Regions from separate parts of the Rheinheimera sp. F8 genome, predicted to be linked through region 2. Evidence: riboswitches for the same ligand, from Rfam matches in the RefSeq annotation. Region 2 holds a riboswitch; the other holds the start of a gene.
What was found. Region 2 has a riboswitch for cobalamin ahead of ATY27_RS04420 (TonB-dependent receptor). Riboswitches for the same ligand answer to the same signal wherever they lie in the genome.
Positions count from the first base shown of each region.

Region 1: it holds a riboswitch for cobalamin, as region 2 does, so the genes downstream of both, ATY27_RS12685 (TonB-dependent receptor) here and ATY27_RS04420 (TonB-dependent receptor) in region 2, are expected to answer to the same signal.

Region 1 covers NZ_CP013656.1:2,817,689-2,832,798, forward strand. The annotation lists gene dxs (1-deoxy-D-xylulose-5-phosphate synthase) at 1-266, opposite strand, end outside; gene ispA ((2E,6E)-farnesyl diphosphate synthase) at 281-1,165, opposite strand; gene ATY27_RS12650 (exodeoxyribonuclease VII small subunit) at 1,170-1,415, opposite strand; gene pomA (flagellar motor protein PomA) at 1,606-2,376, shown strand; gene ATY27_RS12660 (flagellar motor protein MotB) at 2,385-3,338, shown strand; gene thiI (tRNA uracil 4-sulfurtransferase ThiI) at 3,406-4,866, shown strand; gene ATY27_RS12670 (2-dehydropantoate 2-reductase) at 4,892-5,800, opposite strand; gene ATY27_RS12675 (VanZ family protein) at 5,797-6,159, opposite strand; gene ATY27_RS12680 (YajQ family cyclic di-GMP-binding protein) at 6,255-6,737, shown strand; cobalamin riboswitch at 6,850-7,089, shown strand; gene ATY27_RS12685 (TonB-dependent receptor) at 7,124-8,935, shown strand; gene ATY27_RS12690 (hypothetical protein) at 9,333-10,265, shown strand; gene msrA (peptide-methionine (S)-S-oxide reductase MsrA) at 10,274-10,825, opposite strand; gene ATY27_RS12700 (FAD-dependent oxidoreductase) at 10,915-12,003, shown strand; gene ATY27_RS12705 (PH domain-containing protein) at 12,020-12,397, shown strand; gene ATY27_RS12710 (cobalamin-binding protein) at 12,410-13,279, opposite strand; gene cobO (cob(I)yrinic acid a,c-diamide adenosyltransferase) at 13,279-13,893, opposite strand; gene ATY27_RS12720 (iron ABC transporter permease) at 13,883-14,881, opposite strand; gene ATY27_RS12725 (ABC transporter ATP-binding protein) at 14,878-15,110, opposite strand, start outside.
Region 2 covers NZ_CP013656.1:972,135-987,244, reverse strand. The annotation lists gene dxs (1-deoxy-D-xylulose-5-phosphate synthase) at 1-546, opposite strand, end outside; gene ispA ((2E,6E)-farnesyl diphosphate synthase) at 561-1,445, opposite strand; gene ATY27_RS04455 (exodeoxyribonuclease VII small subunit) at 1,450-1,695, opposite strand; gene pomA (flagellar motor protein PomA) at 1,886-2,656, shown strand; gene ATY27_RS04445 (flagellar motor protein MotB) at 2,665-3,618, shown strand; gene thiI (tRNA uracil 4-sulfurtransferase ThiI) at 3,686-5,146, shown strand; gene ATY27_RS04435 (2-dehydropantoate 2-reductase) at 5,172-6,080, opposite strand; gene ATY27_RS04430 (VanZ family protein) at 6,077-6,439, opposite strand; gene ATY27_RS04425 (YajQ family cyclic di-GMP-binding protein) at 6,535-7,017, shown strand; cobalamin riboswitch at 7,130-7,369, shown strand; gene ATY27_RS04420 (TonB-dependent receptor) at 7,404-9,215, shown strand; gene ATY27_RS04415 (hypothetical protein) at 9,613-10,545, shown strand; gene msrA (peptide-methionine (S)-S-oxide reductase MsrA) at 10,554-11,105, opposite strand; gene ATY27_RS04405 (FAD-dependent oxidoreductase) at 11,195-12,283, shown strand; gene ATY27_RS04400 (PH domain-containing protein) at 12,300-12,677, shown strand; gene ATY27_RS04395 (cobalamin-binding protein) at 12,690-13,559, opposite strand; gene cobO (cob(I)yrinic acid a,c-diamide adenosyltransferase) at 13,559-14,173, opposite strand; gene ATY27_RS04385 (iron ABC transporter permease) at 14,163-15,110, opposite strand, start outside.

The sequences.
Region 1 (15,110 bases), 1.8 Mb from region 2:
GTCAGAATTTTATGTGGATAGGCCTGGTGACCAACATCCCAAATCACCCGATCAAAAGGCGTGTTGTAGACATAATGCAGGGCAACGGTCAGTTCAATGGCGCCAAGTCCCGAAGCGAAATGGCCACTACTTTGACTGACACAATGCAACAGATAGTCGCGCAGTTCGTGACTCAATCGTGGCAGCTGGTCTTGCGGGATTTGCCGCAGTTCAGCCGGCAGGTTGGCTTTTGCCAGCAGAGGATAGTTCGAAATATCAGGCGCCATCAATGTAACCTTGCTCAGAATTTGCGGGCGATCACATAGCCGGCCAACGCAGCCAGTTCAGTGGTGTCATACGGTAAAGTGTGCAGGGCCTGTTGTGCCTGCACGACCAATTCTTCGGCTTTTTTCCGCGCCGGTTCCAGCCCCATTAAAGCCGGATACGTCACTTTGTTGGCTTCCAGATCAGAGCCCTGTGGCTTGCCAAGGGTAGCGGTATCACCTTCGATGTCCAGAATATCATCCTGCACCTGAAACGCCAGCCCGATTGCTGATGCGTAAGTTTGCAGGGCTTTTAAGTGGTCTGGTTGTTGGTCTTTACTGCATAACCAGCCCAACTTCACAGCACATTGAATTAATGCACCTGTCTTCAGCTGATGCATATGTTCCAGCGCCGCCAGTGTCATCGTTTTATTGGTATGCGCCAGATCAATTGCCTGACCGCCACACATACCATGGTAACCAGACTGTCGCGCTAACTCACGCAGCAGCTGTATTTGTCTGGCTGCATCGACATGCTGATAAGGATGGTGGGCCAGAATATCAAACGCTAGTGTCTGCAGCGCATCCCCGGCCAGTATGGCAGTGGCCTCATCAAATGCTTTGTGACAGGTTGGCTTGCCGCGACGCAGATCATCGTCGTCCATTGCGGGTAAATCATCGTGGATCAACGAATAGGTGTGCAAACACTCGATGGCAGCTGCCGGTCCATCCAAATCCGTCAGCTCGGCACCGAGCATCCGGCCTACGCTGTAAACCAGAAAAGGGCGCAATCGCTTACCGCCGAGTAACAGACTATATTGCATGGCATCCAGCAGACGCGGATCGGTAACTGTCAGTCCGGATAACACAGATGACATCAGCTGACCGACGCGTTGCTGGTCAGCGGCAAGGTTTTGCAACATCAGTTCAGACCCCGGTGTCAGTCTGGAATGGCACCAAAGTTTCGCCTTGTGCCTGTTGCAACAACAGCTGGACTTTTTGCTCTGCCGCCTGTAACTGTTGTTGACTGAGGCGGGACAAAGTAATACCGCGCTCAAAGCGGGCCAATGCCTGCTCAAGAGTCAGTTCACCTTGTTCTAATTGCTGGACGATTTCACTCAGTTCGCGCACATTGTCTTCAAACTGAGCAGTTTCTGCCTGCTTTTTGCTCATAGCGGTCCCCACCTTGATTTGTGCGCAAAGTTACCTCAGCCACCTGAGCTGGTCAATCAGAAAGGCCGCATGGGATGTTTTTTTTGCCTGACTTTAGAAATATATTTAACATTGTCACTGGCTTAGTCGATAGATAGCGGTAAGCTAGCATAATTACATCAGTTATTTCTGATTGAGCAGGAGATTAGAAGTGGATTTAGCAACCGTCATAGGGTTACTGGCAACAATAGGTATGATGGTATGGGCCATGTATTTGAGCGCATCTGGCAACCTGATGATGTTTTACGACTTCGTTTCTATTGTCATTGTTTTTGGTGGTAGTTTTACCGTCGTTTTTATGAAGTTTACCTTAGGGCAACTGGCGGCATCGGGGAAAGCAGTCGGAAAAGCCTTTCTGTTTAAAATGGAATCACCGGAAGAGTTGATTGAAAAAGCAGTTCAGCTTGCGGACACTGCACGCAAAGGTGGCTTTCTGGCATTAGAGGAAGCGGAAATTCCGAATGAATTCATGCAAAAAGGCATTAATATGCTGGTCGATGGCCACGATGCTGACGTGGTGCGCTCCACATTAGAAAAAGACATTGATTTATCATACAACCGTCACGGTACTTACATTTCAATATTTAAACAGCTCGGTGATCTTGGGCCGGCCATGGGGATGATTGGTACGTTAATAGGTCTGGTCGCGATGCTGGCGAATATGTCAGACCCTAAAGCGATAGGCCCGGCGATGGCAGTTGCATTACTAACAACGCTGTATGGAGCTTTGCAGGCAAACTGCTTGTTTATGCCGCTGGCGGATAAAATGTCGGTGCGTAACGAGGAAGAAAAAAATAACCATTTGCTGATCCTCGATGCGGTGATGGGCATTCAAGATGGCCAAAATCCGAAAGTCATCGAAGGTATGTTGCGTAATTATCTGATGTCGAAAAAACGTGTTGTTAAATCAGATGAGGCATAAAAAATCCAATGGCTGAATGTCCGAAATGCCCGCCCCCCGGTTTACCCGCATATATGGGAACCTTTGCTGACCTGATGTCATTGCTGATGTGTTTCTTTGTATTGTTGCTGTCGTTTTCCGAAATGGATGTGCAAAAATTTAAGCAAATCGCCGGCTCAATGGCGTTTGCTTTTGGTGTGCAGAATAAAATTGAAGTCAAAGATATCCCCAAAGGCACCAGTGTCATCGCCATGGAGTTCCGGCCAGGGCGGCCAGAGCCAACGCCTATTGATACGATTCAGCAACAAACTATCGATATGACTCAGCAGACAATCGAGTTCCAGGCAGGTCAGGAAGACTCATCTGGTGGCGTGCAGGAACAACGCGGTGAACAAACTGGTGGTGCCTCACAAAATACCGATGCGCAATCATCTGCGGCCAGTGAAAGCAGTGCGCAGGACCAGCAGCAAACCAATGAACTGGCAAAAAAAGTTGCTGAGATGATGCAGGAACAGATCCAGGATGGTGCTATCGAGCTGGAGTCTCTGGGACAGCAGATCATTATTCGCATTAAAGAAAATGGGTCTTTCCCGTCTGGATCAACTTTTTTGCAACCAAGGTTTAAGCCGATTATTCAGCAGATCGGCGCTATTTTGCGCGACATTCCGGGTGAAGTGACAGTCTCTGGTCATACCGATAACGACCAGGTGTCGGATGAGCTGAACAGCAACAACTGGGAGTTGTCATCGAAACGGGCTGTGTCCGTTGCCGTTGAACTGCTTAATGGCACCGGTATGGACAAAAACCGTTTAGTCGTGGTCGGACACGCCGATACCAGGCCACTGGTCGACAATGACACCGAGCAAAACCGCAAACGTAATCGGCGGGTAGAGATCTCAATTTTGCAAGGTAAAGCGAAAGAATCGGATCCGATCCAGTTAAAACAACCACCGGCCCAGCCAAAACCGGCCAAACAGCCGTAAATTCGGCTGTCGCACTTCAGACAAGGGCGCTGTATAATCAGCGCCCGTTTTTTTGTCCGGTAGCCCCATGATTGAATTTATTGTCAAACTGCATCCAGAAATCTCCATCAAAAGCAAATCGGTGCGTAAGCGCCAGACTATGTTGCTGGAACAAAACATCAAAACCATTTTGTTGCGGCTTGATCCCGCGGTTGAAGTACAGAATTTGTATGATCATCTGACCGTGCGACTGGACAAAGATGACGACACTTTACGTCAGCAAATGGCTGAACATCTCCAATGTATTCCGGGCATCGTGCAATTTGCTGAAATGCAGTCTGCCACCTATGACTCGCTACACCATATATTTGAGCAAGTACTGGCTTTGTACCGCGATGAACTGGCCGGCAAGAGTTTTGTCGTGCGGGTACGACGCAATGGCGACCATGAATTCAGTTCACTGGATGCCGAACGCTACATCGGCGGCGGCCTGAATCAGCATATTCCTACCGCGCGTGTCCAGCTGAAGAATCCGGATGTATCAGTACAGCTGGAGATCCGCCGCGACAAACTCTTAATGAAAAAACGCATTTATCAGGGCATGGGTGGGTTTCCACTGCCAAGTCAGGGTGATGTGTTGTCATTGATTTCTGGCGGTTTTGACTCAGCGGTCGCTAGTTACCTGATGATCCGCAAAGGCCTGCGCACTCACTTCCTGTTTTTTAATTTAGGTGGTGCGGCCCACGAAACCGGTGTGCGGCAGATGGCGTTTTACATTTGGCAAAAATACAGCCTGTCACATAAGGTCAAGTTTGTGTCGGTTGATTTTGCCCCTGTCGTCGATGAAATATTAGCTCGGATCCCGTCAGGCCTGATGGGCGTGGTGTTAAAGCGCATGATGATGCGGGCGGCGGCGACAGTGGCTGAAAGCCTCAACGTCAAGGCTGTCGTCACCGGTGAAAGTATTGGTCAGGTTGCCAGCCAAACTATTGTGAACCTCAATGTCATCGATCGGGTCACTGAGACGTTGATCCTGCGGCCGCTGATTTATCAGGATAAACAGGAAATTATTGATATCGCCCGCGCTATCGGCGTCGAAGACATGGCGAAAACGATGCCGGAATACTGCGGCGTGATCTCGCGCAGTCCAACTATCAATGCAGTACTTGCTGATGTCCATGCCGCAGAGCAACACTTTGATTTCAGTATTCTGCAGAAAGTCAGTGTGGAAGCTAAAGTGCTGGATATCCGTACTGTTGAGTATCAGGCTGACCAGCAACTAACGACGGTGGCAACCGAATCTGTATTGCCGGCAGACGCCATCGTCCTGGATGTTCGTGCGCCGGATGAAACCGATCTGCATCCGTTGCAGCTCGACAGTCATGCCGTACAGGAATTGCCATTTTTCCGTATTGCCAGTCAATTTGCCGGTCTGGACCAAACAAAACAATACTACCTGTATTGTGACCGCGGCGTGATGAGCCGGCTGCAGGCGTTGCTGCTCAAAGAGCAGGGCTACCAGAATGTCGGTGTATATAAAAAGGCCTGAGTGAAACTGGCCTGAGACTAGCAGATCAGGCTGGTTTGACGGCGCGCAGTTGCTGATAGAGCTGCTGATGCGCCGGTATCGCAAGTCCAGCCTCTGCCGCAGCATTTAATAAAAAACCAGTAATGAATTCCAACTCGTCCGGGCGCATTAGCGCCCGGTCTTGCTGCATGGACGAAAAATTGCCGGCGGTATTGGCCGCGACATCCAGTACAGTCTGACACAACGTCTGCGCGTCAAACGTCTGGCCTTTGGTCTGTGCCACCAGACAGAATTCGTCTATCAACAATTCGATTTGGCGCCGATACTGCGGTTTGCTCAGCTCGCCATTTTTGACCATCAGCAGAGCGGTCAGCGGATTAATTACCGCGTTAATCGCCAGCTTTTGCCACAGTACCGGCAGGATATCGGCGACGACTTGCAATGGGCCTAACGCGGCCGCAAGCACAGCAGCTGGTGCTGAAGACTGACGGGCTGAATCGTTGATGGGGCCCAGCGTGGTGCGGCCAAGCCCGGTATGTTCTAGCCGGTGCGGCCCCGATTTTAATGCACCATGGGTGGTACTGGCAAACCAGAGCTTTTGGCCGCTTTGCAGCTGCGACTGCGCCAGCTCCAGCGTGCCCATACCATTATGACACAGCACAATATCGGCATCGGGCGCACAGCTGACCAACCACTGTTGCAGCGCTAGCTGTATGGAATAAGCTTTGACCGGCACCAGCAGGAATTGCACTGGCTGCTGCGGCTGGCGGCAATTCAACAGTAATGAATGTTCCTGTTGTTGTTGCCTGAAGTTCAGTACTAACGCGGACAGATCGCGGTCCCGAGTCAGCAGGTGGCATGATAAGTGCCGAAGTGCCAGCTGACTGGCAGCTAACAGACCGATCGCACCTTGACCAACAATGCCAATGGTTGGTTGTTGTGTTGAAGTCTTCATGTTGCAGCGCGGACGAACCAATGTGCTGGTAAATATCGCACCAATGCAGCCGCGAGCAGAATGCCGGCGACATCGGCAAACCAGTCCAGCGGATCACCCATGCGGCTGGTAAAAGTGGCCTGCGCAACTTCAATCAGCGCGCCGTAAAACGCAAGCAGCGAAAAAGCGTGCAGAAAAGGGCGGGCAAAAGCTTGTTTAAAACTCAGCGTCAGTGCGAAGAACACCAACACATGCATCACCTTATCATTCGGCATCCAGCCGGATGGAATACCACTGACATCTTTGAGAAAACCGTAAGTTGCGAGCACCAGTAGCGCTAAAAACAAACAGACTGCGAGCGGTTTTTGCAGTGGAAGCACGGAAAAACACCTGATTTTACGCCTAGATACTCGGATTATACGGTGCGCGGCGGTATAATCGCCAGTTGAAAAACTTGGATTATCAGGAGCGCGACATGCCAACATTTGACATCGTTTCTAAAGCGGATCAGCAGGAAGTGCTGAATGCCGTGGACAACGCCAACCGGGAACTGGCGACCCGTTTTGATTTTCGCGGTGTCCAGGCTGAATTCAGCGTCAAAGAAACTACAGTGACGATGAAAGCGGAAGCCGAACCGCAGCTGACCCAGATGAAAGATTTGTTTTTTAATAAAGCGATCAAACGTGGTCTGGATATCCGCTCGTTTGAATCGGCGAAAGTCGAGTTTTCTGGCAAGACCTGTAGCCAGCAGCTCACAGTGAAACAAGGCGTCGAAAAAGAGCTGGCGAAAAAAATCGTCAATCTGATTAAAGACAGCAAACTGAAGGTACAGGCGTCTATTCAGGGCGACGAAGTACGGATCACTGGTAAAAAACGCGACGACTTGCAGGAAGCCATTGCCTTATTACGCGCCACTGATTTAGGTCAGCCGCTGCAATATCAGAACTTCCGCGACTAATCTGCTATACAATCACAGCCTGCTTTGCGCGCCAAAGCAGGCTTTCCCTTCACTAAATAGCAGCAGCCGTCTGGATTGCTGAACTCATTGACATTCTCCGCCTCATCGCTAAACTGAGCGCGCATTTTCAGGTGCTGCGTTAGTTCGCAGTGAAACGGGAAGCTGGTGTCCGTCATTCTGACCCAATCCAGCGCTGCCCCCGCAACGGTAAATTTTGTGGTAACGCCTTCGTGCATACGCGAATGGCAAAGCCGCTTCACGCCACCACTGTCTTCGGATGGGAAGGGACGTGTCGCTGTCGGCCCCGACAACAGGATCAGCCCGGAGACCGGCCTGAAAATTTCATCAACCAACCACATGCGGCGGGCATGTGCTGTGGAGTCAACATGTCGAAATTTTCTTTACTGGCCCTTGCCGTGGCCAGCACCTGCGCTTTGGCGCAACCAACTGAATCCGATCTTGAACATATCTCTGTCTACGCCAGCCGTCAGGCCAAGCCAGTCAGTGAGACGTTAACCAGCGTGACTGTGTTTTCCCGGGCGGATATTGAAGCTGCGCAGGTGCGGGATTTACCTGCATTGTTGCAGCTAGTGCCTGGTGTCACTGTGGCTCGCCAAGGTGGCAGAGGCCAAAACAGCAGTATTTTTATCCGTGGTGGTACCAGTGCACATACGCTGGTACTGATTGATGGTATTCGGGTTGGTGCAGCCACTTCAGGCTATCAGTCATTGGCCATGTTGCCACTTGAACAAATTGAAAAGGTTGAAATTATCCGTGGGCCCAAAGCGGCACTGTACGGTTCTGCCGCACTTGGCGGGGTGATTGCGATCACCAGTCGCCGTGATGGTTCAGTGCATTTTAATGCTAAAACCGGCAGTCACAAGCATACGGAAGCCAATCTTGCCGGCAGTCAGCAACTGGGCAGCGTCAAAGTATTTGGTTCCGTTGGGACTGCTATGGCCGACGGCTTTAATGCGTCCGTTAAAGGCGATCCGGATGATGATGGCTTTGAGCAAAGCTATGTTAAGGCCGGTGCCGAGTACCAAAGCTCAGTCGGCACCTGGTTATGGCAGTCGCAGCTCAATGATGGCCTTTATCAGTACGACTCGAGTTATGGTGGCGACCAGTCGGATGTCCGACAGGAAGTGCACCTGGCACAATGGCAACATCAAATCGGTAAAGTCGGGCATCAGCTGAAACTTGGTCACAATGTCGATGAAGACGTCAACTTTGGTAACAACAGTAAAGATTCGCTGTTCCGCACTATTCGGGACGAGGCTGACTGGCAGTCATTGTATCAGCTGAACGAAGATTTCAGTGTGCTGGCAGGTTTAGCCGCCTCGGAAGAACGGGTTCGGAAATCACCGGACGTCGATCCAAAAGATCCGGCCTTTGATGGTCAGTATAGTGTGAACAGCCGCACAAACCGCGCCGGGTTTGCTGGTGTCAGCTATCAGTGGCAGTCGTTACAGCTGGATGCGACCGGCCGGCGCGATCATATCAGTCGGTATGGCGGCAATAGTTCGTATCAGTTAAATGCCGGTTATGAACTGAATGAGCAATGGCAATTGCGCGCCAGTCAGGCGACTGCGTTTAAAGTACCGTCATTTAATGATCTGTATTGGCCACGTGCTTCAAATCCGGGATTGAAGCCTGAAGAGTCCCGGTCACGTGAGGTTGGCGTAGATTATCAGTCTGAGTTGTCGCAAAGCAGCCTGGTGTACTTTCATCGTGACCTGACGAATCTGATCCGCTATCAGGACCAGCAGGTGTTTAATGTCAAAAAAGCCCGCATTCGTGGCATTGAATACGCGCAAAGCGTTCAGGTCGCCGATACCGGTATTCACTTTAACTACACCTGGCTACAGGCCGATGATTTACAGAAAAATCAACGGTTGACGTTATTACCCAAACACAAAGCGGTATTGCAGCTCGACCGGCAAACCGGTGCATGGACTTATGGCCTGACCTCGTTATTCCAAAGCCGGACTTTTAACGGGAAGAGCTGGACCGGTGTTGCGCAGCCAGATCTGCCATCGACGTTGGTGCTGGGCAGCGCGTTGAGCTATCAGTGGGACCGTCAGACTAAAATTCAGCTGAAAGTCGATAATCTGTTAAACCGGACTTATCAGACCTCGCTGGGTTACCGCCAGTCCGGACTCGAATTGATGCTGGGATTACAGATGATGAGCTTTTAAACGCAAAATAGCAGCAGCTCTTAAAGCCGAGTTGTTATGGCAGTACGGCTTTTGTCTGCAATTTATCCGAACCCCCGCTTCTGTCGGGGGTTTTTATTTTGGATCAGCTGAAATGAGAGATCTCCGATGCATCTGCTGCGTCTTCAGACTACCGCTGATTGTTGTTTTATCGCCTGCCAGCGCATTCTGCGGACTAAAAAGTTGATGTCATCGCACGACGCGCCGGTAAGATTTGAATTGAGATAGCATCCTGTTGCCTGCCAAGCTGATGCAGTAATCCTTGGACCTGAGAGCAGATGAAAAAGAATTTTTATGAAATTCTACCGACGTAAAATTGACCAGCGGACATCTGCGGCGCCTCATTGAATTCATTTGCTTTATTGCCCGGAGTCAAATCATGCAATCATTGAACACTGTTTCAAGTTCCGTCCTCGTGTTTGCCGCTGCCAGCCTGATGGCGCCAATGGTGCAGGCCATCACATTATATCCGCACGAGTCCTGTCATAAAGTTCAGCGTTACGTGGCGCGGCAGATGGAGGATTGTCAGTATGTGATTGAAAAACCGTTGATTATTTCCGGTGGCCAGTGTCATGCGGAAGGCGTCACGACGTTATCCGACTATCCGACGCTGATGCACCGGGATTTTATGGCGCTGGCGTCATTGCAAACCAGCTATATCGAAAATAACTACAAAGAAATGATCAGCCAGAGCATTTACGATATTCAGGCCAGCGAAGGTTTTGACCGGGTCAGCAGCATCAATGCATATGTACAGGGCGAAGTGCAGATGAAAGTACTGGGAGTTGTAGCGGCAGACGGTACTGTGCCGGTGCTGCTGAATGGCTTTGGTTTGCAGGGCATTGGTGAATTGAAAAAATGGCCGGCGACAGTGCGGATTTTTCTGACACTGAATGATGTTGAGATCCGGGGGCACTACAATGTAATGACCGGTCAGTTACAGGCTATTCCGGATCTGTCCACTGCCCAGCCACAAATATCACAACAGGTCGACGTGCCTTTTGTATTTAAACTGCTGAATAAGCTGACGCCAAATATCATCAGAAAGCTGCAGGCTGAGCTGGGACGGTTTAGTGTGCGTTTATCCAACGCTCTGGGGATTGATGAAGAGCTGCCGGCGCGGATTATTTATAACGCCAATATTCAGCCAGGCGTGTTAACACCGCTGCAGGGACTACAGGGAAAACAGCCCGGCGACATGATTAACTTACAGATCAGTTTTAACCATCATCTGCTGGAATATAAAGATCCAAATGCCTATTTTGCCGCAGCGCAGTTTCCGGGTTGCGTGATTGAATCGGCGTGGGAATAACATCAGGATCATGACCGTTCGGCTGCGGCACTTGTATGGCGCAATGCTGTGTTAAAAGTCCGATGGAATTTCGCCAGTTTTGGTGCGATCAGATAAGCACAATACGATTGCTGCGGATTCTGATTAAAATAGTCCTGATGATAAGATTCGGCCGGATAAAAAGTACTGGCCCGGCTGATGGCCGTCACAATTGGCGCATCGAAATCAGCTTGCGCTGTGCTGATAAACTGCCGGGCTGTCTCAAGCTGAGCTTCGTCGTGGGCAAAGATCTCGGAGCGGTACTGCGTGCCGATGTCATTGCCTTGCCGGTTTAATGTTGTCGGGTCGTGTAAGTGGAAAAACATCTCAAGCAACAATTCAAAACTGACCTGCGCCGGATCATAAGTCAGCTGGACGACTTCGGCATGACCGGTGGTGCCGGTGCAGACTGCGCGATAGTTGGCGTTTGCACTGCTGCCACCCATATAGCCACTGACCACTTGCGAAACGCCGCGAACTTGCGCCAGCGCAGCTTCAATACACCAGAAACATCCGCCTGCAAAAGTTGCCAGTTGTGCCATGTTTAATCCCCTAACTAATCTGCTGAATGCCCGATAGCGTAGTCTAATACGTACCCTCAGGCCAACAGATGACATAAATGGAGAAAAAAATGCGAGTTGCAATTATCGGTGCAGGGATGACCGGAGCCAGTGCGGCCAATCAACTCCGCCTGGCGGGCGTTGAAGTTGTGGTGTTTGACAAAGCCCGGGGCCCGGGTGGGCGCATGACATCGAAGCGGGTGGAGTCGAGGGATGAGGCGCTGCCGTTTTATCCGTTAGATTTTGGTGCCCAGTATTTTACTGCCCGTCATCCGCTTTTTGTGCAGGCGTTGCAGGGCTGGTTGGCGCAAGGAGTGGTGCAGCGTTGGGATTTTGATCCTTATGTCTGGCAGCATGGCTTGTTGTTGCCATCCAATGACGGCCAAAGCCGTTATGTCAGCACGCCAACGATGCATCAGCTGGTGAAGACCATACTTGGTGATACGACGCTGCATCTGAATTGTCGCATCACGGAACTGAGTTTCAGTCAGAGCAGCTTCAGCAGTCAGCATGGTGGGGAATGGACATTAAGCTCGGCTGAAGGCGCCAGCTATCCTGGATTTGACGCCGTGGTCCTGACCTGTCCGCCAGAACAGTGCCGCCAGTTGCTGGCGAAACATCCGCTTGCTATGCAGATCCCGCCTGCACTGTTGTTGCCCTGCTGGGCGGTTTCATTGCAGCTGTACCGCGCAGTTGACCATCCGGCAGATGGTATTTTTGTCAAAGAGGGGCCGCTCAGCTGGTGTGCCCGGCAAAGTGCCAAACCAGGCAGAACCGGGATGACAGAACAATGGCTGTTACATTTTAATGCCAGCACCAGTCTGCAACTGCTGGAAGCCAGTCCGGAAGAACTTGCGGCGTTGGCCCAACTGGAATTCAGCGCCATCATCGGGCAAAAAGTTGAAAGCATCCAGTCACTCTGCCATCGCTGGCTGTATGCCAGTTATAATCCGGCGCAGCCAGCACCAGGGCTGCTGACTGACAAAGACCAACAACTAATACTGGCCGGTGATTGGTGCCTGGGTGGCCGGGTCGAAAATGCTTATCTGGCTGGCCTGCAGGCTGCAGCACGCCTGGTGCCAGAATCAATGACTGCTGCTGCCTTGTCAGCCGTTGCCAATGACTCTATGCTGGAGGACGCCATAGTGGCAAGGCATTGACGATAAAGGAGTTCAGATGGGATTGTTCAGTGGATTGTTGGGGAACGCCGGTGCAATTGATGTGGCTGAAGTCGAAGCCGAGCTGGCCAGCTTACTGGCTGACGGCGAACAGGCCGAGCAAGCATTTAAGTTGCTGCGTGATATGATTGTGTTTACCAACAAGCGGTTGATCCTGATTGATAAACAAGGCATCACCGGCTCAAAGAAAGAATATATGTCGGTGCCTTACCGCTCGATTGTGCGCTTCAGTGCTGAAACCAAAGGTCACTTTGATCTGGAATCAGAACTGGTCATTTGGCTTAGCAGCACGGCGGAGCCGCTGCGTAAGACCTTCAGTAAAGACGGCAACATTATCGCGGTGCAAAAAGCGCTGGCAACTTACGCCTGTCGCTAACGCACTGGTGGTTTAGCGGGGTACCGGCAGCGACGGGGTCTCAGGCTTCGTCGCATAGAACTGCCGGCTGTGATCTATCAACTTGCACAGCTCAGCCACGCCATCAAGGGTGCGGATTGTAGCGCGGTGCAATAAGTCGGCATTCGGTTGCGCCCGTTGTTGCAGTTGCACTGCTTTGAGGCTGGCAAAGCGTGTGGTGTAGTCCGTCAGGCGGCGTGGTTCTGTGTCTGATACTGGCTGCACAATCAAATCCGGCTGTCGTTGTAATAGCGCTTCAGCGCTGACCTGCGGATAAGCTCCGGCGGCGTCGGCAAAGATACTCTGCGCACCGCACAGCTGCAGCGCCTGTGCTGGCCATGCGCCCGGTCCAATCGTCGATAGCGGTTCGTCCCATAACTCGTAAAACACCCGCACGGTTTTTTTCTGCTGATATTGCTGGCGCAGTGCCGCCAGGCGAGACCGAACCGCACTGGCCTGTTGACTGGCGCGCGCTTGTTGACCGGTCAGGTTACCGAGACGCTCCAGATCCGCGGCAATATCGTCCAGCGTTTTTGGCTCAAAGCCTTCGGTGCGGATGCCGAGCCGCTGCAACTGGCTGATATCCGCGGCCGGGCTGCCACTTTGCCAAAACAGCACTAAATCAGGTTTGAGTGCCAGAATACTTTCCAGTTGCAGCCCGGCATAGTTGCCGATACGGGGGATAGCAGAGGCCTCTGCCGGATAATCGGCATGTTCGACGGTGCCGACAATCAGGCCGCCGGCACCAATACTGTACAGTTGTTCGGTTAAATGCGGTGCCAGCACTACCAAACGGGGGCCCGGTGCGGCCAACAACGGCGATGTACACAACAGCAATACCAGTGCGGTGACTGAAAAACGCATTACCAGTCCACTCCTTGTTGCGCCCGGACTCCGGAGTCAAACGCATGTTTGATATTTTGTACTTCACTGACGGTGTCTGCCAGCTCAAGCAAGGCGCGGTGACAGCCCCGACCGGTGATCACCACATGTTGGCTAGCCGGCCGGTTCTGCAACGCGGCTAAAACGTCATCCAGCGCAATATAGTCATACGCCACCATGTAGGTCAGCTCATCAAGCAACACCAGGTTGAGCGCCGGATCCAGTAAAAACTGTTTGGCCTGTTGCCAGACCTGTTGTGCTGCGGCGATATCGGTCTCGCGGTTTTGTGTATCCCAGGTAAAACCGGTAGACATCACCGCAAAAGGTACACCGTGTTGTTGCAACAAATTACGCTCACCGCAGTCCCAGCCACCTTTGATAAATTGCACGACAGCGGCTTTCTGACCATGACCGGTAGCGCGTGCCACGACGCCAAACCCGGCGGTTGACTTACCTTTGCCATTGCCGGTGATCACCAGTAATAAGCCTTTATCGATAGTCGCGCTGGCGATGCGGGCATCAACCTGTTCTTTTAGCTTTTGCTGGCGTTTCTGGTGACCGGATTTCTGTTCCGGTACAGGCACTTCATGACTCATTTGGACTCCGGCGTCGGCTAATTAACAACAGAAAAAACGCACTGCCGCATAAAGCGGTCAGAATGCCAATGGGCAATTCTTGTGGTGCCAGCGCACTACGGGCGACGGTATCGACCCAGATCAGAAAAATCGCACCGCCAAGCGCACTGCCGAATAACAACGTCAGGATTTGGCCACCGAACATCAGCCTGATCAGATGCGGGATCATCAGACCAACAAAGCCAATACCACCACAATAAGCGACCACCACTGCGGTCAGCAGGGCGCAAAGTAACAGCAACAGCAGACGCCAGCGGTTAACCGCCACACCGAGGCTTTTTGCCATATCGTCGGACCAGGCCAGCGCCACCAGTTGGCGGCGACCCAGACTACAGACCACTAAGGTCAAAACCAGTGCGATCGCCAGCAACTGAACGGCCTGCCAGTCAGCGTGGCTGACGCTGCCCATTAACCAAAAAATAATCCGGTTGGCGGCAAAACTGTCGGCCTGAAACAGCAATAAACTGGCCAGCGCGCTGGCACAAAATGACACGGCAAGACCGGTTAGCAATAAGGTGCTGAGGGATTGCATGCCTTGCGCGGTGGCCCGCTGTGCCAGTGTCAGCACCAGCAAGATCGCGATCAGCGCACCGGCAAAAGCCGATGCCGGCAACGCCAGTGCCAGCGCCGGGAACAACAAACTGCTGATAGTGGCGCCGAGTGCGGCACCGGACACCACACCAAATAAATACGGATCGGCCAGTTCGTTCCGGCTGAGCAGCTGTAGCAAGGCGCCACACAGCGCCAGGGCTGCGCCGGCAAGTCCGGCCAGCAATACGCGGGGCAGGCGTAATTGCCAGAAAATTTGTTGCGGCAGGGGATCGGTCGCCTGGCCGGTTAATAGTGACCAAAGCGGCAAATCGACCACGCCGATCTGCAGTGCAGCGATCACACTGACACCGGATAGTCCGATTAAAAGTAACAGCTGCAACACGCTGTGGCGGGTCATCGGCACTCCGGGGCAAAAGTTACACGGCAGTGCTGATCAAATGGGCTGTGATCAACCAGACAAGGCCGGCCATACACCTGTTCCAGCAGTTGAGGTTGCAGCACCTGTGCCGGAGTGCCAGCCGCCAGTAACTGTCCATGCTGTAACACCAGCAACTCATCACAATAAGCTGCCGCCAGATTAATGTCGTGAAAACTGGCAAGAACGGTCAGACCACTGCGGCGTAATA
Region 2 (15,110 bases):
TTCGTTGTCATTTAAAATCACCAACATGTCCGGACGTACTTCGCCGGCGTGATTTAATGCTTCAAATGCCATGCCTGCAGTAATAGCGCCATCGCCTATGACAGCCACTACTTTACGGTTCTTTTGCTCAGCACGGGCAGCAATCGCCATACCCAGTGCCGCGCTGATTGACGTCGACGAGTGACCGACGGTCAGCGTGTCGTATTCGCTTTCTTCACGACATGGAAACGGATGTAAGCCATTCAGTTGACGGATCGTTGGCATCCGATCACGCCGGCCTGTCAGAATTTTATGTGGATAGGCCTGGTGACCAACATCCCAAATCACCCGATCAAAAGGCGTGTTGTAGACATAATGCAGGGCAACGGTCAGTTCAATGGCGCCAAGTCCCGAAGCGAAATGGCCACTACTTTGACTGACACAATGCAACAGATAGTCGCGCAGTTCGTGACTCAATCGTGGCAGCTGGTCTTGCGGGATTTGCCGCAGTTCAGCCGGCAGGTTGGCTTTTGCCAGCAGAGGATAGTTCGAAATATCAGGCGCCATCAATGTAACCTTGCTCAGAATTTGCGGGCGATCACATAGCCGGCCAACGCAGCCAGTTCAGTGGTGTCATACGGTAAAGTGTGCAGGGCCTGTTGTGCCTGCACGACCAATTCTTCGGCTTTTTTCCGCGCCGGTTCCAGCCCCATTAAAGCCGGATACGTCACTTTGTTGGCTTCCAGATCAGAGCCCTGTGGCTTGCCAAGGGTAGCGGTATCACCTTCGATGTCCAGAATATCATCCTGCACCTGAAACGCCAGCCCGATTGCTGATGCGTAAGTTTGCAGGGCTTTTAAGTGGTCTGGTTGTTGGTCTTTACTGCATAACCAGCCCAACTTCACAGCACATTGAATTAATGCACCTGTCTTCAGCTGATGCATATGTTCCAGCGCCGCCAGTGTCATCGTTTTATTGGTATGCGCCAGATCAATTGCCTGACCGCCACACATACCATGGTAACCAGACTGTCGCGCTAACTCACGCAGCAGCTGTATTTGTCTGGCTGCATCGACATGCTGATAAGGATGGTGGGCCAGAATATCAAACGCTAGTGTCTGCAGCGCATCCCCGGCCAGTATGGCAGTGGCCTCATCAAATGCTTTGTGACAGGTTGGCTTGCCGCGACGCAGATCATCGTCGTCCATTGCGGGTAAATCATCGTGGATCAACGAATAGGTGTGCAAACACTCGATGGCAGCTGCCGGTCCATCCAAATCCGTCAGCTCGGCACCGAGCATCCGGCCTACGCTGTAAACCAGAAAAGGGCGCAATCGCTTACCGCCGAGTAACAGACTATATTGCATGGCATCCAGCAGACGCGGATCGGTAACTGTCAGTCCGGATAACACAGATGACATCAGCTGACCGACGCGTTGCTGGTCAGCGGCAAGGTTTTGCAACATCAGTTCAGACCCCGGTGTCAGTCTGGAATGGCACCAAAGTTTCGCCTTGTGCCTGTTGCAACAACAGCTGGACTTTTTGCTCTGCCGCCTGTAACTGTTGTTGACTGAGGCGGGACAAAGTAATACCGCGCTCAAAGCGGGCCAATGCCTGCTCAAGAGTCAGTTCACCTTGTTCTAATTGCTGGACGATTTCACTCAGTTCGCGCACATTGTCTTCAAACTGAGCAGTTTCTGCCTGCTTTTTGCTCATAGCGGTCCCCACCTTGATTTGTGCGCAAAGTTACCTCAGCCACCTGAGCTGGTCAATCAGAAAGGCCGCATGGGATGTTTTTTTTGCCTGACTTTAGAAATATATTTAACATTGTCACTGGCTTAGTCGATAGATAGCGGTAAGCTAGCATAATTACATCAGTTATTTCTGATTGAGCAGGAGATTAGAAGTGGATTTAGCAACCGTCATAGGGTTACTGGCAACAATAGGTATGATGGTATGGGCCATGTATTTGAGCGCATCTGGCAACCTGATGATGTTTTACGACTTCGTTTCTATTGTCATTGTTTTTGGTGGTAGTTTTACCGTCGTTTTTATGAAGTTTACCTTAGGGCAACTGGCGGCATCGGGGAAAGCAGTCGGAAAAGCCTTTCTGTTTAAAATGGAATCACCGGAAGAGTTGATTGAAAAAGCAGTTCAGCTTGCGGACACTGCACGCAAAGGTGGCTTTCTGGCATTAGAGGAAGCGGAAATTCCGAATGAATTCATGCAAAAAGGCATTAATATGCTGGTCGATGGCCACGATGCTGACGTGGTGCGCTCCACATTAGAAAAAGACATTGATTTATCATACAACCGTCACGGTACTTACATTTCAATATTTAAACAGCTCGGTGATCTTGGGCCGGCCATGGGGATGATTGGTACGTTAATAGGTCTGGTCGCGATGCTGGCGAATATGTCAGACCCTAAAGCGATAGGCCCGGCGATGGCAGTTGCATTACTAACAACGCTGTATGGAGCTTTGCAGGCAAACTGCTTGTTTATGCCGCTGGCGGATAAAATGTCGGTGCGTAACGAGGAAGAAAAAAATAACCATTTGCTGATCCTCGATGCGGTGATGGGCATTCAAGATGGCCAAAATCCGAAAGTCATCGAAGGTATGTTGCGTAATTATCTGATGTCGAAAAAACGTGTTGTTAAATCAGATGAGGCATAAAAAATCCAATGGCTGAATGTCCGAAATGCCCGCCCCCCGGTTTACCCGCATATATGGGAACCTTTGCTGACCTGATGTCATTGCTGATGTGTTTCTTTGTATTGTTGCTGTCGTTTTCCGAAATGGATGTGCAAAAATTTAAGCAAATCGCCGGCTCAATGGCGTTTGCTTTTGGTGTGCAGAATAAAATTGAAGTCAAAGATATCCCCAAAGGCACCAGTGTCATCGCCATGGAGTTCCGGCCAGGGCGGCCAGAGCCAACGCCTATTGATACGATTCAGCAACAAACTATCGATATGACTCAGCAGACAATCGAGTTCCAGGCAGGTCAGGAAGACTCATCTGGTGGCGTGCAGGAACAACGCGGTGAACAAACTGGTGGTGCCTCACAAAATACCGATGCGCAATCATCTGCGGCCAGTGAAAGCAGTGCGCAGGACCAGCAGCAAACCAATGAACTGGCAAAAAAAGTTGCTGAGATGATGCAGGAACAGATCCAGGATGGTGCTATCGAGCTGGAGTCTCTGGGACAGCAGATCATTATTCGCATTAAAGAAAATGGGTCTTTCCCGTCTGGATCAACTTTTTTGCAACCAAGGTTTAAGCCGATTATTCAGCAGATCGGCGCTATTTTGCGCGACATTCCGGGTGAAGTGACAGTCTCTGGTCATACCGATAACGACCAGGTGTCGGATGAGCTGAACAGCAACAACTGGGAGTTGTCATCGAAACGGGCTGTGTCCGTTGCCGTTGAACTGCTTAATGGCACCGGTATGGACAAAAACCGTTTAGTCGTGGTCGGACACGCCGATACCAGGCCACTGGTCGACAATGACACCGAGCAAAACCGCAAACGTAATCGGCGGGTAGAGATCTCAATTTTGCAAGGTAAAGCGAAAGAATCGGATCCGATCCAGTTAAAACAACCACCGGCCCAGCCAAAACCGGCCAAACAGCCGTAAATTCGGCTGTCGCACTTCAGACAAGGGCGCTGTATAATCAGCGCCCGTTTTTTTGTCCGGTAGCCCCATGATTGAATTTATTGTCAAACTGCATCCAGAAATCTCCATCAAAAGCAAATCGGTGCGTAAGCGCCAGACTATGTTGCTGGAACAAAACATCAAAACCATTTTGTTGCGGCTTGATCCCGCGGTTGAAGTACAGAATTTGTATGATCATCTGACCGTGCGACTGGACAAAGATGACGACACTTTACGTCAGCAAATGGCTGAACATCTCCAATGTATTCCGGGCATCGTGCAATTTGCTGAAATGCAGTCTGCCACCTATGACTCGCTACACCATATATTTGAGCAAGTACTGGCTTTGTACCGCGATGAACTGGCCGGCAAGAGTTTTGTCGTGCGGGTACGACGCAATGGCGACCATGAATTCAGTTCACTGGATGCCGAACGCTACATCGGCGGCGGCCTGAATCAGCATATTCCTACCGCGCGTGTCCAGCTGAAGAATCCGGATGTATCAGTACAGCTGGAGATCCGCCGCGACAAACTCTTAATGAAAAAACGCATTTATCAGGGCATGGGTGGGTTTCCACTGCCAAGTCAGGGTGATGTGTTGTCATTGATTTCTGGCGGTTTTGACTCAGCGGTCGCTAGTTACCTGATGATCCGCAAAGGCCTGCGCACTCACTTCCTGTTTTTTAATTTAGGTGGTGCGGCCCACGAAACCGGTGTGCGGCAGATGGCGTTTTACATTTGGCAAAAATACAGCCTGTCACATAAGGTCAAGTTTGTGTCGGTTGATTTTGCCCCTGTCGTCGATGAAATATTAGCTCGGATCCCGTCAGGCCTGATGGGCGTGGTGTTAAAGCGCATGATGATGCGGGCGGCGGCGACAGTGGCTGAAAGCCTCAACGTCAAGGCTGTCGTCACCGGTGAAAGTATTGGTCAGGTTGCCAGCCAAACTATTGTGAACCTCAATGTCATCGATCGGGTCACTGAGACGTTGATCCTGCGGCCGCTGATTTATCAGGATAAACAGGAAATTATTGATATCGCCCGCGCTATCGGCGTCGAAGACATGGCGAAAACGATGCCGGAATACTGCGGCGTGATCTCGCGCAGTCCAACTATCAATGCAGTACTTGCTGATGTCCATGCCGCAGAGCAACACTTTGATTTCAGTATTCTGCAGAAAGTCAGTGTGGAAGCTAAAGTGCTGGATATCCGTACTGTTGAGTATCAGGCTGACCAGCAACTAACGACGGTGGCAACCGAATCTGTATTGCCGGCAGACGCCATCGTCCTGGATGTTCGTGCGCCGGATGAAACCGATCTGCATCCGTTGCAGCTCGACAGTCATGCCGTACAGGAATTGCCATTTTTCCGTATTGCCAGTCAATTTGCCGGTCTGGACCAAACAAAACAATACTACCTGTATTGTGACCGCGGCGTGATGAGCCGGCTGCAGGCGTTGCTGCTCAAAGAGCAGGGCTACCAGAATGTCGGTGTATATAAAAAGGCCTGAGTGAAACTGGCCTGAGACTAGCAGATCAGGCTGGTTTGACGGCGCGCAGTTGCTGATAGAGCTGCTGATGCGCCGGTATCGCAAGTCCAGCCTCTGCCGCAGCATTTAATAAAAAACCAGTAATGAATTCCAACTCGTCCGGGCGCATTAGCGCCCGGTCTTGCTGCATGGACGAAAAATTGCCGGCGGTATTGGCCGCGACATCCAGTACAGTCTGACACAACGTCTGCGCGTCAAACGTCTGGCCTTTGGTCTGTGCCACCAGACAGAATTCGTCTATCAACAATTCGATTTGGCGCCGATACTGCGGTTTGCTCAGCTCGCCATTTTTGACCATCAGCAGAGCGGTCAGCGGATTAATTACCGCGTTAATCGCCAGCTTTTGCCACAGTACCGGCAGGATATCGGCGACGACTTGCAATGGGCCTAACGCGGCCGCAAGCACAGCAGCTGGTGCTGAAGACTGACGGGCTGAATCGTTGATGGGGCCCAGCGTGGTGCGGCCAAGCCCGGTATGTTCTAGCCGGTGCGGCCCCGATTTTAATGCACCATGGGTGGTACTGGCAAACCAGAGCTTTTGGCCGCTTTGCAGCTGCGACTGCGCCAGCTCCAGCGTGCCCATACCATTATGACACAGCACAATATCGGCATCGGGCGCACAGCTGACCAACCACTGTTGCAGCGCTAGCTGTATGGAATAAGCTTTGACCGGCACCAGCAGGAATTGCACTGGCTGCTGCGGCTGGCGGCAATTCAACAGTAATGAATGTTCCTGTTGTTGTTGCCTGAAGTTCAGTACTAACGCGGACAGATCGCGGTCCCGAGTCAGCAGGTGGCATGATAAGTGCCGAAGTGCCAGCTGACTGGCAGCTAACAGACCGATCGCACCTTGACCAACAATGCCAATGGTTGGTTGTTGTGTTGAAGTCTTCATGTTGCAGCGCGGACGAACCAATGTGCTGGTAAATATCGCACCAATGCAGCCGCGAGCAGAATGCCGGCGACATCGGCAAACCAGTCCAGCGGATCACCCATGCGGCTGGTAAAAGTGGCCTGCGCAACTTCAATCAGCGCGCCGTAAAACGCAAGCAGCGAAAAAGCGTGCAGAAAAGGGCGGGCAAAAGCTTGTTTAAAACTCAGCGTCAGTGCGAAGAACACCAACACATGCATCACCTTATCATTCGGCATCCAGCCGGATGGAATACCACTGACATCTTTGAGAAAACCGTAAGTTGCGAGCACCAGTAGCGCTAAAAACAAACAGACTGCGAGCGGTTTTTGCAGTGGAAGCACGGAAAAACACCTGATTTTACGCCTAGATACTCGGATTATACGGTGCGCGGCGGTATAATCGCCAGTTGAAAAACTTGGATTATCAGGAGCGCGACATGCCAACATTTGACATCGTTTCTAAAGCGGATCAGCAGGAAGTGCTGAATGCCGTGGACAACGCCAACCGGGAACTGGCGACCCGTTTTGATTTTCGCGGTGTCCAGGCTGAATTCAGCGTCAAAGAAACTACAGTGACGATGAAAGCGGAAGCCGAACCGCAGCTGACCCAGATGAAAGATTTGTTTTTTAATAAAGCGATCAAACGTGGTCTGGATATCCGCTCGTTTGAATCGGCGAAAGTCGAGTTTTCTGGCAAGACCTGTAGCCAGCAGCTCACAGTGAAACAAGGCGTCGAAAAAGAGCTGGCGAAAAAAATCGTCAATCTGATTAAAGACAGCAAACTGAAGGTACAGGCGTCTATTCAGGGCGACGAAGTACGGATCACTGGTAAAAAACGCGACGACTTGCAGGAAGCCATTGCCTTATTACGCGCCACTGATTTAGGTCAGCCGCTGCAATATCAGAACTTCCGCGACTAATCTGCTATACAATCACAGCCTGCTTTGCGCGCCAAAGCAGGCTTTCCCTTCACTAAATAGCAGCAGCCGTCTGGATTGCTGAACTCATTGACATTCTCCGCCTCATCGCTAAACTGAGCGCGCATTTTCAGGTGCTGCGTTAGTTCGCAGTGAAACGGGAAGCTGGTGTCCGTCATTCTGACCCAATCCAGCGCTGCCCCCGCAACGGTAAATTTTGTGGTAACGCCTTCGTGCATACGCGAATGGCAAAGCCGCTTCACGCCACCACTGTCTTCGGATGGGAAGGGACGTGTCGCTGTCGGCCCCGACAACAGGATCAGCCCGGAGACCGGCCTGAAAATTTCATCAACCAACCACATGCGGCGGGCATGTGCTGTGGAGTCAACATGTCGAAATTTTCTTTACTGGCCCTTGCCGTGGCCAGCACCTGCGCTTTGGCGCAACCAACTGAATCCGATCTTGAACATATCTCTGTCTACGCCAGCCGTCAGGCCAAGCCAGTCAGTGAGACGTTAACCAGCGTGACTGTGTTTTCCCGGGCGGATATTGAAGCTGCGCAGGTGCGGGATTTACCTGCATTGTTGCAGCTAGTGCCTGGTGTCACTGTGGCTCGCCAAGGTGGCAGAGGCCAAAACAGCAGTATTTTTATCCGTGGTGGTACCAGTGCACATACGCTGGTACTGATTGATGGTATTCGGGTTGGTGCAGCCACTTCAGGCTATCAGTCATTGGCCATGTTGCCACTTGAACAAATTGAAAAGGTTGAAATTATCCGTGGGCCCAAAGCGGCACTGTACGGTTCTGCCGCACTTGGCGGGGTGATTGCGATCACCAGTCGCCGTGATGGTTCAGTGCATTTTAATGCTAAAACCGGCAGTCACAAGCATACGGAAGCCAATCTTGCCGGCAGTCAGCAACTGGGCAGCGTCAAAGTATTTGGTTCCGTTGGGACTGCTATGGCCGACGGCTTTAATGCGTCCGTTAAAGGCGATCCGGATGATGATGGCTTTGAGCAAAGCTATGTTAAGGCCGGTGCCGAGTACCAAAGCTCAGTCGGCACCTGGTTATGGCAGTCGCAGCTCAATGATGGCCTTTATCAGTACGACTCGAGTTATGGTGGCGACCAGTCGGATGTCCGACAGGAAGTGCACCTGGCACAATGGCAACATCAAATCGGTAAAGTCGGGCATCAGCTGAAACTTGGTCACAATGTCGATGAAGACGTCAACTTTGGTAACAACAGTAAAGATTCGCTGTTCCGCACTATTCGGGACGAGGCTGACTGGCAGTCATTGTATCAGCTGAACGAAGATTTCAGTGTGCTGGCAGGTTTAGCCGCCTCGGAAGAACGGGTTCGGAAATCACCGGACGTCGATCCAAAAGATCCGGCCTTTGATGGTCAGTATAGTGTGAACAGCCGCACAAACCGCGCCGGGTTTGCTGGTGTCAGCTATCAGTGGCAGTCGTTACAGCTGGATGCGACCGGCCGGCGCGATCATATCAGTCGGTATGGCGGCAATAGTTCGTATCAGTTAAATGCCGGTTATGAACTGAATGAGCAATGGCAATTGCGCGCCAGTCAGGCGACTGCGTTTAAAGTACCGTCATTTAATGATCTGTATTGGCCACGTGCTTCAAATCCGGGATTGAAGCCTGAAGAGTCCCGGTCACGTGAGGTTGGCGTAGATTATCAGTCTGAGTTGTCGCAAAGCAGCCTGGTGTACTTTCATCGTGACCTGACGAATCTGATCCGCTATCAGGACCAGCAGGTGTTTAATGTCAAAAAAGCCCGCATTCGTGGCATTGAATACGCGCAAAGCGTTCAGGTCGCCGATACCGGTATTCACTTTAACTACACCTGGCTACAGGCCGATGATTTACAGAAAAATCAACGGTTGACGTTATTACCCAAACACAAAGCGGTATTGCAGCTCGACCGGCAAACCGGTGCATGGACTTATGGCCTGACCTCGTTATTCCAAAGCCGGACTTTTAACGGGAAGAGCTGGACCGGTGTTGCGCAGCCAGATCTGCCATCGACGTTGGTGCTGGGCAGCGCGTTGAGCTATCAGTGGGACCGTCAGACTAAAATTCAGCTGAAAGTCGATAATCTGTTAAACCGGACTTATCAGACCTCGCTGGGTTACCGCCAGTCCGGACTCGAATTGATGCTGGGATTACAGATGATGAGCTTTTAAACGCAAAATAGCAGCAGCTCTTAAAGCCGAGTTGTTATGGCAGTACGGCTTTTGTCTGCAATTTATCCGAACCCCCGCTTCTGTCGGGGGTTTTTATTTTGGATCAGCTGAAATGAGAGATCTCCGATGCATCTGCTGCGTCTTCAGACTACCGCTGATTGTTGTTTTATCGCCTGCCAGCGCATTCTGCGGACTAAAAAGTTGATGTCATCGCACGACGCGCCGGTAAGATTTGAATTGAGATAGCATCCTGTTGCCTGCCAAGCTGATGCAGTAATCCTTGGACCTGAGAGCAGATGAAAAAGAATTTTTATGAAATTCTACCGACGTAAAATTGACCAGCGGACATCTGCGGCGCCTCATTGAATTCATTTGCTTTATTGCCCGGAGTCAAATCATGCAATCATTGAACACTGTTTCAAGTTCCGTCCTCGTGTTTGCCGCTGCCAGCCTGATGGCGCCAATGGTGCAGGCCATCACATTATATCCGCACGAGTCCTGTCATAAAGTTCAGCGTTACGTGGCGCGGCAGATGGAGGATTGTCAGTATGTGATTGAAAAACCGTTGATTATTTCCGGTGGCCAGTGTCATGCGGAAGGCGTCACGACGTTATCCGACTATCCGACGCTGATGCACCGGGATTTTATGGCGCTGGCGTCATTGCAAACCAGCTATATCGAAAATAACTACAAAGAAATGATCAGCCAGAGCATTTACGATATTCAGGCCAGCGAAGGTTTTGACCGGGTCAGCAGCATCAATGCATATGTACAGGGCGAAGTGCAGATGAAAGTACTGGGAGTTGTAGCGGCAGACGGTACTGTGCCGGTGCTGCTGAATGGCTTTGGTTTGCAGGGCATTGGTGAATTGAAAAAATGGCCGGCGACAGTGCGGATTTTTCTGACACTGAATGATGTTGAGATCCGGGGGCACTACAATGTAATGACCGGTCAGTTACAGGCTATTCCGGATCTGTCCACTGCCCAGCCACAAATATCACAACAGGTCGACGTGCCTTTTGTATTTAAACTGCTGAATAAGCTGACGCCAAATATCATCAGAAAGCTGCAGGCTGAGCTGGGACGGTTTAGTGTGCGTTTATCCAACGCTCTGGGGATTGATGAAGAGCTGCCGGCGCGGATTATTTATAACGCCAATATTCAGCCAGGCGTGTTAACACCGCTGCAGGGACTACAGGGAAAACAGCCCGGCGACATGATTAACTTACAGATCAGTTTTAACCATCATCTGCTGGAATATAAAGATCCAAATGCCTATTTTGCCGCAGCGCAGTTTCCGGGTTGCGTGATTGAATCGGCGTGGGAATAACATCAGGATCATGACCGTTCGGCTGCGGCACTTGTATGGCGCAATGCTGTGTTAAAAGTCCGATGGAATTTCGCCAGTTTTGGTGCGATCAGATAAGCACAATACGATTGCTGCGGATTCTGATTAAAATAGTCCTGATGATAAGATTCGGCCGGATAAAAAGTACTGGCCCGGCTGATGGCCGTCACAATTGGCGCATCGAAATCAGCTTGCGCTGTGCTGATAAACTGCCGGGCTGTCTCAAGCTGAGCTTCGTCGTGGGCAAAGATCTCGGAGCGGTACTGCGTGCCGATGTCATTGCCTTGCCGGTTTAATGTTGTCGGGTCGTGTAAGTGGAAAAACATCTCAAGCAACAATTCAAAACTGACCTGCGCCGGATCATAAGTCAGCTGGACGACTTCGGCATGACCGGTGGTGCCGGTGCAGACTGCGCGATAGTTGGCGTTTGCACTGCTGCCACCCATATAGCCACTGACCACTTGCGAAACGCCGCGAACTTGCGCCAGCGCAGCTTCAATACACCAGAAACATCCGCCTGCAAAAGTTGCCAGTTGTGCCATGTTTAATCCCCTAACTAATCTGCTGAATGCCCGATAGCGTAGTCTAATACGTACCCTCAGGCCAACAGATGACATAAATGGAGAAAAAAATGCGAGTTGCAATTATCGGTGCAGGGATGACCGGAGCCAGTGCGGCCAATCAACTCCGCCTGGCGGGCGTTGAAGTTGTGGTGTTTGACAAAGCCCGGGGCCCGGGTGGGCGCATGACATCGAAGCGGGTGGAGTCGAGGGATGAGGCGCTGCCGTTTTATCCGTTAGATTTTGGTGCCCAGTATTTTACTGCCCGTCATCCGCTTTTTGTGCAGGCGTTGCAGGGCTGGTTGGCGCAAGGAGTGGTGCAGCGTTGGGATTTTGATCCTTATGTCTGGCAGCATGGCTTGTTGTTGCCATCCAATGACGGCCAAAGCCGTTATGTCAGCACGCCAACGATGCATCAGCTGGTGAAGACCATACTTGGTGATACGACGCTGCATCTGAATTGTCGCATCACGGAACTGAGTTTCAGTCAGAGCAGCTTCAGCAGTCAGCATGGTGGGGAATGGACATTAAGCTCGGCTGAAGGCGCCAGCTATCCTGGATTTGACGCCGTGGTCCTGACCTGTCCGCCAGAACAGTGCCGCCAGTTGCTGGCGAAACATCCGCTTGCTATGCAGATCCCGCCTGCACTGTTGTTGCCCTGCTGGGCGGTTTCATTGCAGCTGTACCGCGCAGTTGACCATCCGGCAGATGGTATTTTTGTCAAAGAGGGGCCGCTCAGCTGGTGTGCCCGGCAAAGTGCCAAACCAGGCAGAACCGGGATGACAGAACAATGGCTGTTACATTTTAATGCCAGCACCAGTCTGCAACTGCTGGAAGCCAGTCCGGAAGAACTTGCGGCGTTGGCCCAACTGGAATTCAGCGCCATCATCGGGCAAAAAGTTGAAAGCATCCAGTCACTCTGCCATCGCTGGCTGTATGCCAGTTATAATCCGGCGCAGCCAGCACCAGGGCTGCTGACTGACAAAGACCAACAACTAATACTGGCCGGTGATTGGTGCCTGGGTGGCCGGGTCGAAAATGCTTATCTGGCTGGCCTGCAGGCTGCAGCACGCCTGGTGCCAGAATCAATGACTGCTGCTGCCTTGTCAGCCGTTGCCAATGACTCTATGCTGGAGGACGCCATAGTGGCAAGGCATTGACGATAAAGGAGTTCAGATGGGATTGTTCAGTGGATTGTTGGGGAACGCCGGTGCAATTGATGTGGCTGAAGTCGAAGCCGAGCTGGCCAGCTTACTGGCTGACGGCGAACAGGCCGAGCAAGCATTTAAGTTGCTGCGTGATATGATTGTGTTTACCAACAAGCGGTTGATCCTGATTGATAAACAAGGCATCACCGGCTCAAAGAAAGAATATATGTCGGTGCCTTACCGCTCGATTGTGCGCTTCAGTGCTGAAACCAAAGGTCACTTTGATCTGGAATCAGAACTGGTCATTTGGCTTAGCAGCACGGCGGAGCCGCTGCGTAAGACCTTCAGTAAAGACGGCAACATTATCGCGGTGCAAAAAGCGCTGGCAACTTACGCCTGTCGCTAACGCACTGGTGGTTTAGCGGGGTACCGGCAGCGACGGGGTCTCAGGCTTCGTCGCATAGAACTGCCGGCTGTGATCTATCAACTTGCACAGCTCAGCCACGCCATCAAGGGTGCGGATTGTAGCGCGGTGCAATAAGTCGGCATTCGGTTGCGCCCGTTGTTGCAGTTGCACTGCTTTGAGGCTGGCAAAGCGTGTGGTGTAGTCCGTCAGGCGGCGTGGTTCTGTGTCTGATACTGGCTGCACAATCAAATCCGGCTGTCGTTGTAATAGCGCTTCAGCGCTGACCTGCGGATAAGCTCCGGCGGCGTCGGCAAAGATACTCTGCGCACCGCACAGCTGCAGCGCCTGTGCTGGCCATGCGCCCGGTCCAATCGTCGATAGCGGTTCGTCCCATAACTCGTAAAACACCCGCACGGTTTTTTTCTGCTGATATTGCTGGCGCAGTGCCGCCAGGCGAGACCGAACCGCACTGGCCTGTTGACTGGCGCGCGCTTGTTGACCGGTCAGGTTACCGAGACGCTCCAGATCCGCGGCAATATCGTCCAGCGTTTTTGGCTCAAAGCCTTCGGTGCGGATGCCGAGCCGCTGCAACTGGCTGATATCCGCGGCCGGGCTGCCACTTTGCCAAAACAGCACTAAATCAGGTTTGAGTGCCAGAATACTTTCCAGTTGCAGCCCGGCATAGTTGCCGATACGGGGGATAGCAGAGGCCTCTGCCGGATAATCGGCATGTTCGACGGTGCCGACAATCAGGCCGCCGGCACCAATACTGTACAGTTGTTCGGTTAAATGCGGTGCCAGCACTACCAAACGGGGGCCCGGTGCGGCCAACAACGGCGATGTACACAACAGCAATACCAGTGCGGTGACTGAAAAACGCATTACCAGTCCACTCCTTGTTGCGCCCGGACTCCGGAGTCAAACGCATGTTTGATATTTTGTACTTCACTGACGGTGTCTGCCAGCTCAAGCAAGGCGCGGTGACAGCCCCGACCGGTGATCACCACATGTTGGCTAGCCGGCCGGTTCTGCAACGCGGCTAAAACGTCATCCAGCGCAATATAGTCATACGCCACCATGTAGGTCAGCTCATCAAGCAACACCAGGTTGAGCGCCGGATCCAGTAAAAACTGTTTGGCCTGTTGCCAGACCTGTTGTGCTGCGGCGATATCGGTCTCGCGGTTTTGTGTATCCCAGGTAAAACCGGTAGACATCACCGCAAAAGGTACACCGTGTTGTTGCAACAAATTACGCTCACCGCAGTCCCAGCCACCTTTGATAAATTGCACGACAGCGGCTTTCTGACCATGACCGGTAGCGCGTGCCACGACGCCAAACCCGGCGGTTGACTTACCTTTGCCATTGCCGGTGATCACCAGTAATAAGCCTTTATCGATAGTCGCGCTGGCGATGCGGGCATCAACCTGTTCTTTTAGCTTTTGCTGGCGTTTCTGGTGACCGGATTTCTGTTCCGGTACAGGCACTTCATGACTCATTTGGACTCCGGCGTCGGCTAATTAACAACAGAAAAAACGCACTGCCGCATAAAGCGGTCAGAATGCCAATGGGCAATTCTTGTGGTGCCAGCGCACTACGGGCGACGGTATCGACCCAGATCAGAAAAATCGCACCGCCAAGCGCACTGCCGAATAACAACGTCAGGATTTGGCCACCGAACATCAGCCTGATCAGATGCGGGATCATCAGACCAACAAAGCCAATACCACCACAATAAGCGACCACCACTGCGGTCAGCAGGGCGCAAAGTAACAGCAACAGCAGACGCCAGCGGTTAACCGCCACACCGAGGCTTTTTGCCATATCGTCGGACCAGGCCAGCGCCACCAGTTGGCGGCGACCCAGACTACAGACCACTAAGGTCAAAACCAGTGCGATCGCCAGCAACTGAACGGCCTGCCAGTCAGCGTGGCTGACGCTGCCCATTAACCAAAAAATAATCCGGTTGGCGGCAAAACTGTCGGCCTGAAACAGCAATAAACTGGCCAGCGCGCTGGCACAAAATGACACGGCAAGACCGGTTAGCAATAAGGTGCTGAGGGATTGCATGCCTTGCGCGGTGGCCCGCTGTGCCAGTGTCAGCACCAGCAAGATCGCGATCAGCGCACCGGCAAAAGCCGATGCCGGCAACGCCAGTGCCAGCGCCGGGAACAACAAACTGCTGATAGTGGCGCCGAGTGCGGCACCGGACACCACACCAAATAAATACGGATCGGCCAGTTCGTTCCGGCTGAGCAGCTGTAGCAAGGCGCCACACAGCGCCAGGGCTGCGCCGGCAAGTCCGGCCAGCAATACGCGGGGCAGGCGTAATTGCCAGAAAATTTGTTGCGGCAGGGGATCGGTCGCCTGGCCGGTTAATAGTGACCAAAGCGGCAAATCGACCACGCCGATCTGCAGTGCAGCGATCACACTGAC